2 regions of the Tardiphaga sp. 709 genome follow, and region 1 is predicted to be linked to the other one. Evidence: predicted binding sites of a transcription regulator. Region 1 holds the regulator's gene; the other holds the start of a gene.
What was found. The regulator LexA, encoded in region 1, represses DNA repair genes until DNA is damaged. The targets are predictions, from matches to a motif close to TGTTCNNNNTGTGTTCNG.
Positions count from the first base shown of each region.

Region 2: the regulator LexA is predicted to act here: its motif matches at 4,068-4,085, upstream of recA (recombinase RecA).

Region 1 covers NZ_CP135529.1:74,018-81,995, forward strand. The annotation lists gene RSO67_RS00370 (glutamine--tRNA ligase/YqeY domain fusion protein) at 1-143, shown strand, start outside; gene RSO67_RS00375 (ComEC/Rec2 family competence protein) at 246-2,528, shown strand; gene lexA (transcriptional repressor LexA) at 2,547-3,269, opposite strand; gene RSO67_RS00385 (GNAT family N-acetyltransferase) at 3,572-4,078, opposite strand; gene RSO67_RS00390 (Orn/Lys/Arg decarboxylase N-terminal domain-containing protein) at 4,163-6,520, opposite strand; gene glp (gephyrin-like molybdotransferase Glp) at 6,676-7,884, opposite strand.
Region 2 covers NZ_CP135529.1:1,524,948-1,532,925, reverse strand. The annotation lists gene RSO67_RS07850 (hypothetical protein) at 77-394, shown strand; partial or broken gene RSO67_RS07845 (acyl-CoA thioesterase) at 497-793, shown strand; gene RSO67_RS07840 (hypothetical protein) at 977-1,204, opposite strand; gene RSO67_RS07835 (hypothetical protein) at 1,370-1,669, opposite strand; gene RSO67_RS07830 (hypothetical protein) at 1,743-2,156, opposite strand; gene RSO67_RS07825 (hypothetical protein) at 2,759-3,232, opposite strand; gene RSO67_RS07820 (hypothetical protein) at 3,475-3,786, opposite strand; gene recA (recombinase RecA) at 4,187-5,290, shown strand; gene RSO67_RS07810 (oligopeptide/dipeptide ABC transporter ATP-binding protein) at 5,475-6,488, opposite strand; gene RSO67_RS07805 (ABC transporter ATP-binding protein) at 6,485-7,492, opposite strand; gene RSO67_RS07800 (ABC transporter permease) at 7,518-7,978, opposite strand, start outside.

The DNA of each region.
Region 1 (7,978 bases):
CGGCGCTGGCGAGCGACAACACAAGCGATGTCGTGCAGTTCGAGCGCCAGGGCTATTTCTGTCGCGACAAGGATTCAGCGCCGGGCAAGCTGGTCTTCAACCGCACCGTCGGTCTGCGCGACAGCTACGCCAAGCTCGCCTGAGCAACCTCAGGGATTAGTTTTCGTATTCTGCATCCGTTCCGCTAGTCGCCGCTTGCCCTTCCGATAGCATTCGGAAGGGCAAGCGTGGCGTGCGGGCGTTCGATGGCGCGGGGCGGGGATCAGCAACAGCGGCGGGGCCGGGCGGGTACAGCGACCACATGGCCGCCGCCGGCTACGGCAGGCATCGCTGTCTCGTCTGCAACGTCCTCAACGTCGCGTTTTGAGACGCTCCGGACGTGGGTGCGGGCCGAAGCTGGTCCCGGTCGCTTGCTGCCTTGGGTGCCGATCGCTTTCGGCACCGGCATCGCGCTGTATTTTGCCGCTGAGCAAGAGCCGATGGCCTGGGTTGCCGCGGCGACGGCAGGCCTTCTTTGCTTGGCTGCGTTTTTGCTCCGGCGGCAGCGATGGTTTCCCTTGATTTTGCTCATTGCGGCCATCGCGGCCGGCTTCGCGATGGCTGCCATGAAAACCGCGCGTGTGGCTCATGAGGTTCTGGCGAAGCCGCTCTATTCCGTCGCGCTTACCGGCTTCGTCGAAACTCACGAGGAACGGGAGCGCACGGATCGCTTCGTGCTGCGCGTTGCCACAATGGACAGCCCGCGCGTCGCACCGAAGCTCACCCGTGTGCGGGTGTCGGTGAAGAAGGGCACGGCGCCTGCCGTCGGCAGCTTCGTCGAATTGAAGGCAAGGCTGCAGCCGCCGCTGTCGCCGCTCCGGCCGGGGAGTTACGACTTCGGACGCGATCTGTACTTTCAAGGGATCGGCGCATCTGGCTTCGTGGTGGGCGGCATCAAGGCAGTCGATCCGCCGATACAGCCGAGTGTGGCGCTACGCTATTCGGCGACCATGCAGGGGCTACGCGACGCCATCGATGCGCGGATCCGCACTGTGCTCTCGGGCGATAGCCGCGCCATTGCCACGGCGCTGCTCACAGGCCGCCGCGATGCGATTTCGGCTGACGTCAATGATGCGATGTTCATCTCCGGACTCGGTCATGTGCTGTCGATCTCCGGCTATCATATGGCCGTTGTCGCCGGCGTGGTGTTCTTTGCGATACGCGCACTGCTGGCACTGATCCCTGTCCTGACGGTGACATTCCCGATCAAGAAAGTCGCAGCGGCTGCGGCGTTATTCGCAGCACTGTTCTATCTGCTGTTGTCAGGTGCTGAAGTCGCGACGCAGAGATCGTTTTTCATGACAGCCGTCGTGCTGATTGCAGTCATGGTCGATCGCCGGGCGGTGACGTTCCGCACGCTGGCGGTGGCGGCAATGGTCGTGCTGATCGTCGCGCCGGAAGCGCTGGTGCATCCCAGTTTTCAGATGTCATTCGCGGCGACGCTGGGGCTGGTCGCATTGGTGCAGATCGGCATGCCCGCGCTGTTTGCCTCGCCCGATCATTCCGCGACGGCGCGCGTGGCACTATGGGGCGGACGCGAGATCGCGATGCTCGTACTGGCTTCGCTGGTCGCGGGCCTCGCCACCACGCCCTATGCCGCGTTTCATTTCCATCGCGTCACGCCTTATGGCGTTGTCGCCAATCTCCTGGCGATGCCGGTGGTCTCGGCGCTGGTGATGCCGGCGGGCATTCTCGGTCTGGTGGCCATGCCGTTCGGCTTTGACGGTGTGTTCTGGCGGCTGATGGATGTCGGCATCCAGTGGATGATTGTGGTCACGCAATGGGTGGCAGCCTTGCCCGGCGCCATCGGCCGGATGCCGGCCTTTGGCATCGGACCGCTGATATCAGCCAGTATCGGCATCATCGTGCTCGGATTGCTGCGCACGCCGTTGCGCTTTGCGGGAGTTGGCGTGCTCGCGCTCTCGATTGTCTGGGCGTTGCTGGTCAAGCAGCCCGATATGCTGATCTCGGGTGACGGTCGCAGCGTTGCGGTACGGGGCAGGGACGGGCGCCTGCATATGATGCGCAGCGCCAAGGATGCGTTTCTCGCGAAGGAGTGGCTTGCCGGTGATGCCGACGCCCGGCTGCCAACGGATGCCTCCCTCAGCCACGGTGTGTCCTGCGACCGCGACGGGTGCATCACGGCGCTGGCCGATGGCGCTTTGGTGGCGCTGGTTCTACAGCCGGATGCCTTCACAGATGATTGCGAGAAAGCGGCGCTCATCGTCACGGCGCGACAATCGCCGAGAGATTGCAGGGCGCTGGTGATCGATCAGGATCGCCTGCAACGAAATGGTGCGGTAAGCCTGCAGCGAACAGCAAACGGCTTTGCCATCGACTCTGTACGGCCACGCGGCCAGGACCGTCCGTGGTCGCGCGCCATTCCCGATGAGCCCCAGCACGATCTGATCCAGAGCGGTCGTCCACCGCAAAATCGGCCGGCGGATGCGACGCCGGCGGAAACCGATCTTCAACCCGAAGATCAGTAGTCCGCCGAGGCGATAGCCTCAGTAGCGGCGATACAGGCCGATCAGCTTGCCCTGAATGCGCACCCGGTTGGGCGGCAGGATGCGGACCTCGTAGGCGTCGTTGGCGGGCTCCAGCGCGATTGACGCGCCGCGGCGGCGGAAGCGCTTCAGGGTGGCTTCCTCGTCGTCGATCAGGGCCACCACGATGTCGCCGGTGTCGGCGCTCTCGTTGCGCTGGATCAGCACGGTATCGCCATCGAGAATGCCGGCGTCCTGCATGGAATCGCCGCGCACTTCGAGCGCATAATGTTCGCCGGAGCCGAGCATGTCGGCGGGCATGCTGATCGTGTGGCTGCGGGTCTGCAGCGCCTCGATCGGCGTACCGGCCGCGATGCGGCCCATGACCGGGATAGCAACCGTGCGGCCGTTGTCATCATCGCCGCTGTGGCTAGCGATGCTGGCGGCCGAACGCACCTTGCCGAGCGTGCCTTCGATGACGCTGGGCGTAAAGCCGCGGCGTCCGGTGCCGCCGGTGACCGGCGCGCCGAGCTCTGGCAGCTTGATGACTTCGATGGCACGGGCGCGATTGGGTAGACGGCGTATGAAGCCGCGTTCTTCCAGTGCTGTGATCAGACGATGGATGCCGGACTTCGAGCGCAGGTCGAGCGCATCCTTCATCTCGTCGAAGGAGGGCGGGACGCCGGCTTCCTTCAACCGTTGATCGATGAATCGCAGGAGTTCGTATTGTTTGCGCGTGAGCATCTGAAGCCATCCTCAGTTGACGGTGTCGGCCGCCGCGTGCGTTTCAAAGGGCCTTCGAACAGTGAGCCTCAATCCAGAGACGATCGTTCGAAGATCGGTTGCGCGAGTTCGGGCACTCTCAAACTACTCAAAGCCACAGAATCTCGAAACAAATCATGAACGAACACTATATGTTCCATATGTGTTCTGCAATGCTTAATTTGCCGTCAACAGAACGCACGTTGAGCGAGGTTTGAGGAGGCTGTTCCTCACCAGTCGTCGGTCCTCGACGGACATGGAAAATGCTTCCGCGGTCGCTTGAGCTAGGTGGACGTCATGCGCCCAATGGGCGGCGGAGGTGTCGTGGAGCCGGTGGCCAGCGAGCGCTGAACCATGATCGTGTCGGCCCAGCGGCCGGAACGATAGGCGACGCCGGGCAGCAAGCCCACGCGGGCAAAGCCGAAGCTTTCATGCAAGCCGAGCGAGGCCGTGTTGTCGGCATCGATATAGCCGATGATCTGCCGGAAGCCGGCCGCCGCGCAGACGTCGATGAGTTCGCGCATCAACAGGCGGCCGATACCGCGGCCGACATGTCCGTGGTGGATATAGATCGAGTGCTTGACCGTGTAGCGATAGGCCGGTCGTTTGCGGAACAGCACCACATAGGCGTAGCCCACGACCTCGCCGCCTTGCGTGGCGACGAGGTGCGGGAACCGTTTGCTGCGCAGGTTCTTGCGCCGGTCTCTAAGATCGTCGGGCTGCGGCGTGTCGGCGTCGCTGACGCCTTCCTCAACGCCTTGCCGGATATGCCGGCGATAGATCGCGAGCATGGCATCGACGTCGGTGTCGCGTGATGGTCGGATGACGACCGGCTGTTCGAGTTCCGTTGGCAAATCAGGCTCCTTACGTGCTCCCTATTCGGAGACCACGTAAGTGTAAAGCCGGATCCGGCCATTGGCGTCGACCTTGCGGTAGATGCCCTGGATCTCGACGTCGAAGCCCGGGAAGGTGTTGAAACAGGTCTCGAACATCTTGAGATAATCGATCATCGGCTTGGACCGTTCGGTGAGCCGCTCGCCCGGCACGATCGTGGCGATGCCGGGCGGATAGACCACGAATGGCGTCGTCGCGACACGCCCGAAGATCTCGTCGATGGGGAGGTAGTCGACGTCGTTGCGCACCAGACAGCGCGCGGCATCATGAGGTGACATGGCGATCTCCGGCAGATGGTCGGCGGAGAATTGCCTGGTCTGGAGGTCGCTCACATTGGCCTCGCGGAAGAACCGGTGCATGTCGCCGCACAGATCCCGTAGGCGTATGCCTGCATAACGCGCCGGCCTGCGCCGCGCGAATTCCGGGATGACGTCTTCCAGCAGCGCGTTGTCGTCGTGTAGCTTCTTGAACGCCACGAGACCGCTGATCAGCGTGCCGGCCTTGCTGGCTTCCACGCCGGGGGTCAGCAGGAAGAGCAGCGAGTTGAGGTCGTTCTTCTCCGGCACGATGCGATTTTCGCGCAGAAACTGCGCCACCACAGGCGCAGGGATGCCGTGTTCCGCATAACCGCCGGTGGTGCGGTCGAAGCCGGGTGTCAGTACCGTCAGCTTGTTGGGATCGGTCATGGTGAAACCGGCTTCCATGCCGGGGAAGCCATGCCAAGCGGCGTCCGGCGCGAGCTGCCAATAAGCCGGATTGGTGGCCAGCTGGTCAGTGCCGATGCTTTCCCACGGCACATTGTGAACGGCGCCTTCGCTGGCTGCGTCGGGAATCGCGACGCGCTCGGGTACGAAGGGTTCGAAGAACCAGCGGCGCTCAGTGCGGGTTTCCTTCTCCTCGAATTCGCGGCGGACGGCGCGCATCTTCTTGCGCAGCTCGATGCCAAGCCGGATCGTGTCGTCCCACAACACTTCGCCGGAGCGGCCCTTCATCATCTGCGCGCCGACATCCAATGATGCGAACAGCGGGTAGAAGGGCGAGGTCGAGGCGTGCTGCATGAAGCTTTCGTTGAAGCGCCGATGCTCGACACGGCGCTTCTGGCCGCGGATATGCCGATCCTTCATGTGGATCTGCGACGCCTGCGAGAAGCTCGCGAGCTGCTTGTGGGTCGACTGCGTCGCGATGATGCCCGGCGAATCCGGACCAAGCTCCTTGAGCCCCATGGCGAACCGGCCGGCATAGAGCGGGTGGAACTTCATGAAGCCCGCCCAGGCCTCGTCGAACAGGATGTAATCGCAGAGATGGCCGATGCGCGCGATGATCATCTCGGCGCTGTAGATGGTGCCGTCATAGGTGCATTGTTCGATCACTGCCACGCGAAACGGACGCTCGCGCTTCCAGGCATCTTTGTCGGTGACCAGCGGATTGATGCGGATGCACTCGCGCAGCGCGTCCTCGTCGAGCGCATCCCAGTTCATCGGCCCGATCAGGCCCCAGGGATTGCGCGTCGTCGGCACATAGATCGGCACACCGCCTGAAATCATCAAGGCGCCGTGCAAAGCCGCCTTGTGGTTGTTGCGATCGAACAGCACCAGATCGCCATCGGTGACCAAAGCCGATAGCGCGACCTTGTTGGAGGTCGAGGTGCCGTTGAGCACAAAATAGGTTTTCTCCGCGCCAAAAATCTGCGCGGCTTCCTTCTGCGCCTGCAAAGCAGGGCCTTCATGGGTCAGCAGATCGCCGAGATCGAGCACCGAATTGTCGAGGTCGTCGCGGAACACCGCTTCGCCGAGATGTTCCATGAACACGCGGCCGATCGGGCTGCGGCTGTAGAACACGCCGCCATTGTGGCCCGGGCAGGTCCAGAGCTGGTTGCCTTCCTCGGCATAGTCGACCAGCGCGCCGAAGAACGGCGTCTTCAGCGTCTCGGCATATTGCTTCAACCGGCTGATCAGGTTCTTGGCGATGAAGGGCGGGGTTTCTTCTGAGAGGAACACATAGCCGTCGATGAAATCGAGCACCTCGACCGGGACGTCCTCGAACCGCTTGCGACGGATCAGCAGGATGATGGGGAAGTCCAGGCCGCGTTTGCGCATCAGGTTGATCAGCGCCGCGGTCTTGCCTTCGAGGCCCTTCTTGCCCCAGTCGACCACCATGCAGCCGATCGCTGCGTCGGTCTGGACCGCGATCGTGGCGTCTTCGAGTTTGCGCGCCTTGACGACCTCGAAGCCGGAACGCTCGATCTCATCGACGATCTGATTGAGGCGAATGCCCTCGAGATCGTCGGCGTCGAATGTTGGCATCGCAAACAGGAAATTGAAGCGTTTGAAATAGTCCATTTGTCCACCGATCTTGTTTCGCTGCGATCTCTCGCTGCGTTACGTGACAATTCAGTGACTGAAACCGTGTTGAGGTATCTCAGTCAGGAAAAAGGTTTGGAAGCATGCCGCAGGTGAGAGTTCCGAACGCGGCGTCGTTCTATGAGGGGGCGCCGCTAGGTTGGCAGTCGAATGATGGCGCATGAATCGCCGGCAGCCGCGGCCGGCGCGAATGGCTTGCGGATCAAGAGCCCCTCGGCGACAGCCAAATTCCCCAGCAGCGACGAGTCCTGTTTCACGACCGGCGTTGCCACCACGGTGCCGTCGGCGCGGGTCTCGAGGCGCGTGCGCAGATAATCCTCGCGCTGGTCGTTGGCGGCGAGGTCACGGCCGAGCACCGCGGGTTCTATCGCATGGGCGATGTCGTTTCGACCGGACAGCGCACGCAGCAGCGGCACCATGAACAGGAAGCCGCAGACATACGACGACACGGGATTGCCGGGCAGGCCGATGACGCGCATGCCCTGGCGGCGTCCGTGCATCATCGGCTTGCCGGGCCGCATGGCGATGCGCCAGAACGCCATCTCGACGCCGGCATTGATCAGGGATTGCTGCACGAGGTCATGGTCGCCGACCGACGCACCGCCGGTGGTGATCAGCACGTCGGCCTTCAGATCGATCGCGCGCTGAATGGCTGATGTGGTCGCCTCCAGCGTATCGACGGCGATGCCGAGATCGACCACCTCGGCGCCTTCGGCGCGGGCCAATGCACGCAGCGCGAAGCCATTGGAGAGCACGATCTGGCCGGGGCCGGGGACTGCGCCGGGCATCACCAGTTCGTCGCCGGTGGCAAGCACGGCAACGACGGGCCGTCGCCGCACGGGCAGTGACGGATGGTTCATGCCGGCGGCAAGCGCCAGATCGCGGTCGGTGAGGCGGGTGCCGGAGCGGAGCAGGACATCACCTTCGTTGAAATCGACGCCGGCCGGGCGGATATGCTTGCCGGAAATCGCGGCCTCGTTGATCCCGACGATATCGCCATCCCGCGCGGTGTCTTCCTGGATCACCACGGCGTCGGCGCCAGCGGGCAACACGCCGCCGGTGAAGATTCGCAGGGCTTCGCCGGTCTGCAGCGGGCGGTCGAACGGCTTGCCTGCGGCGATCTCGCCGATCACGCGGAGCTTGGCGCCCAAAGTCGCATCGGCAGCGCGCACGGCATAACCGTCCATCGCTGACATGGGCTCCGGTGGCTGCGTGCGCAGCGAAGCGATGTCGCGAGCGAGCACGCGGTGGAACGCGTCTTCCAGCGGCACCATCTCCTCAGGCAGCGCATCGGCGCCCGCGAGAATCGCGGCCATGGCATCGGTAACCGGCATCAGGGCCATCGCGGGGATCTCCGGCAGTGTGGGCGCCCGTCATAGCGGAGAGCGGGAGCGGACGCAAAACCACAGCCGCTTTGGCAGGGCAGGGAAACACGAT
Region 2 (7,978 bases), 1.5 Mb from region 1:
GGGGCGCCATGATCGTTGCGGTATGATGGGATGAGATGCGGGCGTCATCCGGCCGCGATTTCACATAGGGGCAATCATGTCGTCGGCCGATATCGTATTTGCATGTGCTCTGGTCGTGATGATCGGGTGCAACCTCTATGGCGAGCCGCGAATTGCAGGTGAGCGCATCGCGATGCAATGGGGCTTCGACGGCAAACCGACTTGGGATGCGCCGAAGCGGATTGCACTGTGGGGCATGGTCATCTTCATGCTGACGGTGCGCCTGATCATCTGGACGGCGACGACCTTCGCACCGGAGAAGGTTCACGGCGCCAATCTCGGACTCATGCTGGCGTCGGTGATCATCGCTGCGTCGCACATTTTCATTGTGCTGAAAGCAATCAAGCGGACCTGAGTTGCGGCATGAGGTCTCCCTGCGGCGGCTGGCTTCGCTGCGCAAGAGAGGCTAGGGAGCATCAGGGCGGAGATCGAAGCCGCCATCATAGGCGAGGGGCATATGTCGCGCGACCGGTTCTGGTTCTTCCACCCGTTTCGGGTGCGCTATTCCGAGATCGATGGCCAGGGCGTCGTGTTCAACGCGCACTATCTCACTTACTTCGATACGACCATTACCGAATATTTTCGTGCGCTCGGCTATGACCAGTTTGCCGATGCGAAAGTGAGCGGCGTCGACTTTCACGTCGTCAAATCGGTGATCGAATACAAGGCGCCGATCCTGTTCGATCAGGAGCTGGATGTCGCCGCGCGCGTGGCGCGGATCGGCAATTCCAGTCTGGTGTTCGAACTCGGCATCTTCGCGCGCGCAGCCGAGCGATCTGTTTGCGACGGGCGAGATCGTCTGGGTCAATACCGATCAAAAGACCCATCGTCCGGTGCCGATCGCGCAACCGATCCGCGACCTGATCGCCACACGCGAGATGCATCTCGCCGGATAAGGCACAGGTGCCATGGGCCCGGTGCGCGGCACCGGGCGACTCTAGGCCGGCTCGTCCAGATCGTAGAAATGGGCGAGGCCCCGGCAGATCTCCATCAACCGGTCGCGAAAGGGGGTCTGGGCCGGATCCGAGTAGCTGACGATGACGCGCCAGCTGTCATCGAGCGAATAGATGATCACGCTCATGTTCTTGGGCCATGGCCCGGCGATTGCGGCGGCTTCTCGAATGATCTTCTGAAGTTCGGCGGCGGTTTTCTTTGGCTTGGGCATCCACGCTCCCTGGCTAGAAGCGTTCTAAAGTGGTGACAGGGAACTGTCCAGAGTGTGCGGGCCCGCCGCCTGCGGTGACCGGACTTGCCTGCCTTGGGGTGACCCCGGCGTCCGGCCCGTTCAAGCCGCCGCAATGACCAAAAGAGGCCGTGTCCCGAGGCGGTCTTACCTTGGTAACGTCCCCAGATCGCCCGATGAAGGCCTGCCCAGGGCAACGAATGCAGCGACCGCCAGAAGGCAGATGGGCGCAATCAGACCGAGCAGATATCCGGCAAGACCGTGCCGAATATAGATGCCCCAATAGTTGACGAGGCCGGGGAAATGGGGATCGGTGTTCGTATAGAAGACGACAAATTTTGCGGCGTTGGAAATGTGCCCGTGTGACCAGACGAGAAATGTAAATGCCAGCACGGTTGCGATCACGCAGAGTGCTGTTACCACGACCATGCGCTGATTTCTGTTCATCGGATTTCACTCGCTGGCTTCACCCCCTGTTGTGCGGGAAAGCTGCACAAAGGTTCAAAGAAGGGGACTTGCCTCATGCACCGCTATGGGGTGCTTCGCTGGGCTTCAGGACCCAGCCTGGGATCTGCAGCGTGATCCATGATCCGAGCACCGTGAGGATCGCCATGCCCGCGAGCGAGATATAGAGCAGAGGATGTTGCGAGGACGCGAGCGACCCGTTGAGGTGCAGGTGCGGGCCTATCATGTCCATGACCACGCCGACCAGGCTCGCCGCCACGAAGCCGCCGATGACCGAAGCGACAATGCTCGCGATCCATCCAAGCGGGCCGCGCTTCTTTGTCCAGGCCTCGTGAATTCCCACCGCCAGCATGGCGATAAACATGATCAGCATGATGGTCAGCGGGCCACCCACGCTCGACCTGGGCATCGCGCCGCTGAGTTCGACGAGCAATAGGGCAGCGGCGGAGAGCAGTGCGATCGTCTTCACGGCGTGTGACCTTCCCATGTCGGATTGAACGCATGAGCGATGCGGACATCCTGTTGTGCGGGAAGCGCGCAGAAGGTTCAAAGGTGGCTCGATAGTTCCAATCGGGCGGCTGCCGTTTTCGAACCGGGCCACTGAGGCTAGCGAAGGATTTGCATGACCATTTGAGGGGAAGCCGCAGCAAGCGTGCCGAAACAGAATCCAACGAAGCCAAGGGCGATGGCACCAATCCACCCATGATGCTCCCACCCGTACAGAGCGCCTATTGTCGTACCCAACGTAACTGCAGAGATTGCCCAGATGAAGTGAATGATGGTCGTGAGTTTCTTCATCAATCCGGCACTCGATGCAAAAGGGGCCACTTCAGGTGATGACTACCTGACCAGATTCCGCCCGCTCGGGATGCAGCGATAGTCCGGCCCGTGCTGTTGTTGGCAAGAGGTGCGCGCATCGACGACGAAAAAGGCGGCCGTCAGGACGACAATAACCAAACATGCCATGGCTATTCTAGGGTTTGTCATCGCCACTCGCAGGTTCAAAGGAGGCCGGTACCCAAATTCTGGTACTGGCCGAAATTAGGCCACTCTGAAAATCAAAATGGGCGACTAAGTCGGATCCCACGTAGCGGCATATGTGACGATCATTTGCCCTCTGCATCCTGCGCAAAGGTAGATGCTATCGCGACCAACTTTTCTTCCGTCCGGCTGGAAAAAAGCCTTTTGACCTTTCGCGAAGCAGTTAGGACAGAGCCAATGCGGTGTTTCGGTGCCCCGTGCATCTGGCTTCAACATGTAAGCCACCGCCCCATGCCCGACAGTCTTAAGTTCATAGCGCTGCTTCTCAGCGTCCCATGTTTTAAGATTCGCCACTTCTGCTTCAAGCGATCGTATGCGATCAGCCTGCGTGGAATAAGTCTCGCGGGCTTCTATGGCCTTCTCGAAAGCGTCCAAGACAACAGCTTGAAGCTCAATGGACTTGGCGCGAAAAGCCTCAGCGTCGCGCAAACCTACCATTGCCTTAGTGATATCAAGCGCCGCGCGGATGCCAGTAACGGCAGCGGCGATTTCTCCTGCGGCCATGGCAAAGCCTCCCCCTAGTTGCAGGGAGAGGCTACGGCAATTGCATTGGGGACGCTATTGTTTGCCGCCTTGAATTACCAAGAACTTTCGGCGCCAGTCCGGCGGCGTCTCTTTTTGCATCGAGGGCGCTACAGCGAGTGTGATATCCGCTAACTGCGCAATGCTCCAAGCCTGATCTGCGACACTGAGGGCCTATGCCGCCGGAAAGCAAAAAATGAAAGAGGCCGCCCACTAAGGCGACCTTACCACCAATAACGAGACGTTGTTTTGCGGGAATAGCCCCGACTCTTAAAGCTCATATAAGCTTGGCTGCGCCACAGAGCATTTAGCGTGACCTCTGCGCTGATACCGTCCAAAATCCAATGCTCTATAAACGGGCCCCAGTCGGGATCGGCTTCGGCTTCCTCGCGCAACTGCCTCGCAGCTTTATTTTCGCGCGTGTCCCGGTTTACTTGGTTGGGAGATCGATCGGCGCGGATGCCGCCTAGGCCAGATTTTCGAGCCTGATGGTAGCCGAACCCCATACGAAGACTTGTCGGGTTGTCGTTGGTCATGATCAATCACCGATCGCGCCAGCCGCCTATCAACAGGTTGTTCGGGCACCAATGAACGATGCCATCGCAATCATAACCTCGCGCAGCAATTGCAGCGCGAGTGCCTATACCCATCCAGATACCGTGTTTGAATGCGTGGAAAACTGGAGTGTCGTTGTTCAATGCAACCTCCTCTGGTTGCGTTAACGGAACTTTATAATTGCGGCGAAATCAAATCAGGCCACTGCTCAAATCAAACCTGGCCACTGCGGTCGAAAACAGGCCGGTACCCAAAATTCCAAAAGAACATATTGCGAACATAGAACAGATGGGGTACATTGTTTTTAACCCGAACAGCGCCGCCATCCTTTGGCGCTTGCCGTTTGTCCTGTCGCGAATCCCTTCATAAGGAGCTAGATCAATGGCTACCACTCCGACTGCCCTGCGTATCGTTGAAGGATCCTCCATGGACAAGACCAAGGCCCTGTCGGCCGCGCTCTCCCAGATCGAGCGCCAGTTCGGCAAGGGCTCGGTGATGAAGCTCGGCAAGAACGACCGGTCGATGGACATCGAGGTGATTTCGTCGGGCTCGCTCGGCCTCGATATCGCGCTCGGCGTCGGCGGGCTGCCGAAGGGCCGCGTGATCGAGATCTACGGACCGGAATCCTCGGGCAAGACCACTTTGGCGCTGCATTGCGCCGCGGAAGCCCAGAAGAAGGGCGGCATCTGCGCCTTCATCGACGCCGAACACGCGCTCGACCCGGTCTATGCCCGCAAGCTGGGCGTCAATGTCGATGAACTCCTGATCTCGCAGCCGGATCACGGCGAACAGGCGCTGGAAATCGCCGACACGCTGGTGCGCTCCGGCGCGGTGGACGTGCTGATCATCGACTCCGTGGCAGCGCTGGTGCCGCGCGCCGAACTCGAAGGCGAAATGGGCGACGCGCTGCCCGGACTTCAAGCGCGGTTGATGAGCCAGGCGCTGCGCAAGCTGACCGCTTCGATCAACAAATCCAATACGATGGTGATCTTCATCAACCAGATCCGCATGAAGATCGGTGTGATGTATGGTTCGCCGGAAACCACCACCGGCGGCAATGCGCTGAAATTCTACGCTTCGGTCCGTCTCGACATCCGCCGCATCGGCGCGATCAAGGAGCGCGACGAAGTGGTCGGCAATTCGACCCGCGTCAAGGTCGTGAAGAACAAGCTGGCGCCGCCTTTCAAGCAGGTCGAATTCGACATCATGTATGGCGAAGGCGTCTCCAAGATGGGCGAAATCCTCGATCTCGGCGTGAAAGCTGGCATCGTCGAGAAGTCCGGCGCCTGGTTCTCCTATGACAGCCAGCGTCTCGGCCAGGGCCGCGAGAACTCCAAGGCGTTTCTCAAGGCCAATCCGGACATGACCGCCAAGATCGAAGCCTCGATCCGGCAGAATTCCGGCCTGATCGCCGAGCAGATTCTCGCCGGTCCCATTGAGCGCGACGAAGACGGCGGTGACGGCGAGGAGCCGGCAGAAGATTGATCGGATAGGGTCCGGAGACGCACTGACGTTCATGCGCAGTGATCTTGCCGGACCGGTCTTGCAGCCGACAGTGTCGGCTGAATGATTTCGCGGTGGGTGCTGTGGGGGTCTGTTGCCGATACCCTGCGGTGCCTGCCGCGTTGTCGTTTCAGGGCGCCCTGATCTGAGTGCACGCTGATCGCAATTATCGCCGCCCGGCGGGGACAGCCTCGCTTGGTGGCGCGATGAGTTTGTTGACCGCATGACAGGCGACGCCGTCGATCAGATCCGGCACGACTTTACGACAGAGATCGAACACTTCCGGGCAGCGCGGATGAAACGTGCAGCCGGAGGGCGGATCGATCGGATTCGGAATCTCGCCGGAGACCGCGATGCGTGCGCGGCCTGACATGGCCAGATCCGGCACGGCGCCGAGCAGCATGCGCGTATAGGGCATGCGCGGCGCGCGGAAAAGTTCGCGCCCTTCCGCAATCTCCACGATTCGGCCGAGATACATCACGCCGATCCGGTCGGCCATGTGCCTGACCACGGCAAGGTTGTGGCTGATGAACAGATAGGTCAGGCCGAATTTATCTTGCAGCTCGCGCATCAGGTTGAGAATCTGCGCCTGCACCGACACATCCAGCGCCGAGGTCGGCTCGTCGCAGACGATGAATTCGGCCTCGGAGGCGAGCGCGCGGGCAATGGCGATACGCTGGCGCTGGCCGCCGGAGAACTGATGCGGATATTTCTGCCCGTCGTCGGGATGCAGGCCCACCAAAGTCAGCAATTCGCCGACCCGCGCGCGGATGTCGCGCTCGCCCTGAATGAGATCGAAGGCGCGGATCGGCTCGGCGATGATGGCATCGACGCGCAGCCGCGGATTGAGGCTGGCATAGGGATCCTGAAAGATCATCTGGATGCGCTTGCGCAGCAGCTTGCGCGCGCCGGCCTGTGCGGGATCGCTCATCGAGACGCCGTCGATGATCACGTCGCCGGATGTCGGCGGCAGCAGCCCGACCACCATCCGCGCCACCGTGCTCTTGCCCGAGCCGGATTCGCCGACCAGCGCAAAGGTCTCGCCGCGCTTGATCTCGAAGGAGACCCCGTCGACGGCTTTCAGAAACTCCATCGGGCTGCGCTCGATCACCCGGTTGAGCCATGGCTTCGAGACATCGAAGGCGCGTTTGAGATTGCGTGCCTGCACCAGCGCCGTCATGCCGCGCTCTCCGCAGGAGCATGATCATGGAGATGATCGGGATCATAGAGATGACAGGCGACCTGCTGGGCGCCGACAGCGATTGGCTCCGGCCGCTCGATACGACAGCGGTCGAACGCAAAACTGCAGCGCGGATTGAACGCACAGCCCTGCGGAATGGCCGACAGCCGCGGCATGCTTCCCGGAATCTGCACCAGCCGCTGCGACGCGTCGCCGGTCAGCGTCGGGATCGCGCCCATCAGCCCCTTGGCATAGGGATGCAGCGGGTTCTGCACCACGTCGCGCACCGGGCCGATCTCGGCGATACGCCCGGAATACATCACGGCCACGCGGTCGGAGGTTTCTGCAATCACGCCCATATCGTGGGTGACCAGCATCACCGCCGTGCCGTGGTCGCGGCCGAGCCGCTTGATCAGCGCAATGATCTGCGCCTGCACGGAGACATCGAGCGCGGTGGTCGGCTCGTCGGCGATGATCAGTTCGGGCTCGGCCGCGATCGCCAGCGCGATCACCACGCGCTGCCGCATGCCGCCGGAAAATTCATGCGGATAGGCATCGACGCGCTTGTCCGGCGCGGGAATGCCGACCTCGGCGAGCAGATCCACCGCGCGCTTGCGTGCCTGCGTCTCGTTCATGTTGAGATGCGTGCGGATGGTCTCCACCAGCTGGTCGCCAATTTTATAAAGCGGATTAAGGCTGGTCAGCGGATCCTGAAAGATCATGGCGATGCGCTTGCCGCGAATCCGGCGCATCGCCTCCGGCGGCAGGTTGTCGATGCGCAGGCCCGACAGCAGGATCTCGCCGCCTGCGATCCGTCCGGGTGGATCGATCAGGCCGATGGCCGCAAGTCCCGTCACCGATTTCCCGGCGCCGGATTCGCCGACCACGCCCAGCACCTCGCCCTTGGCGATGTCGAAGGACACGCCGTCGATGGCACGCAGTGCGCCGCGGCGGCTGGCGAATTCGACGCGCAGGTTGCGCACGGAGAGGACGGGCACGCTCATATCGGGCACTGCTTGAGGTGAGGCATCATTGCAGCTTCGGATTCAGCGCATCGCGCAGCCAGTCGCCGAGCAGGTTGATCGACAGGATCAGCGAGGCCAGCGCGAGGCCGGGAAAGGCGATGACCCACCATTCGCCGGAGAACAGATAGTTGTTGCCGATGCGGATCAGCGTGCCCAGCGACGGCATCGTGTCCGGCATGCCGGAGCCGAGAAACGACAGCGTCGCCTCGGTGATGATCGCGAGCGCCAGATTGATGGTGGCGATCACCAGGATCGGCCCCATGGTGTTGGGCAACACGTGGCGGATCATGATCACCCGCGCAGGCAGGCCGATCAGCTGCGCAGCCGCGACATAGTCCTTGTTCTTCTCCACCATCACCGAGCCGCGCACGGTCCGGGCATATTGCACCCAGAAACTCAGCCCGATGGCCACCACCAGCACGATCAGCGTGGTCGAGGCATCGAGATGATTGCCGAGCGCGGACT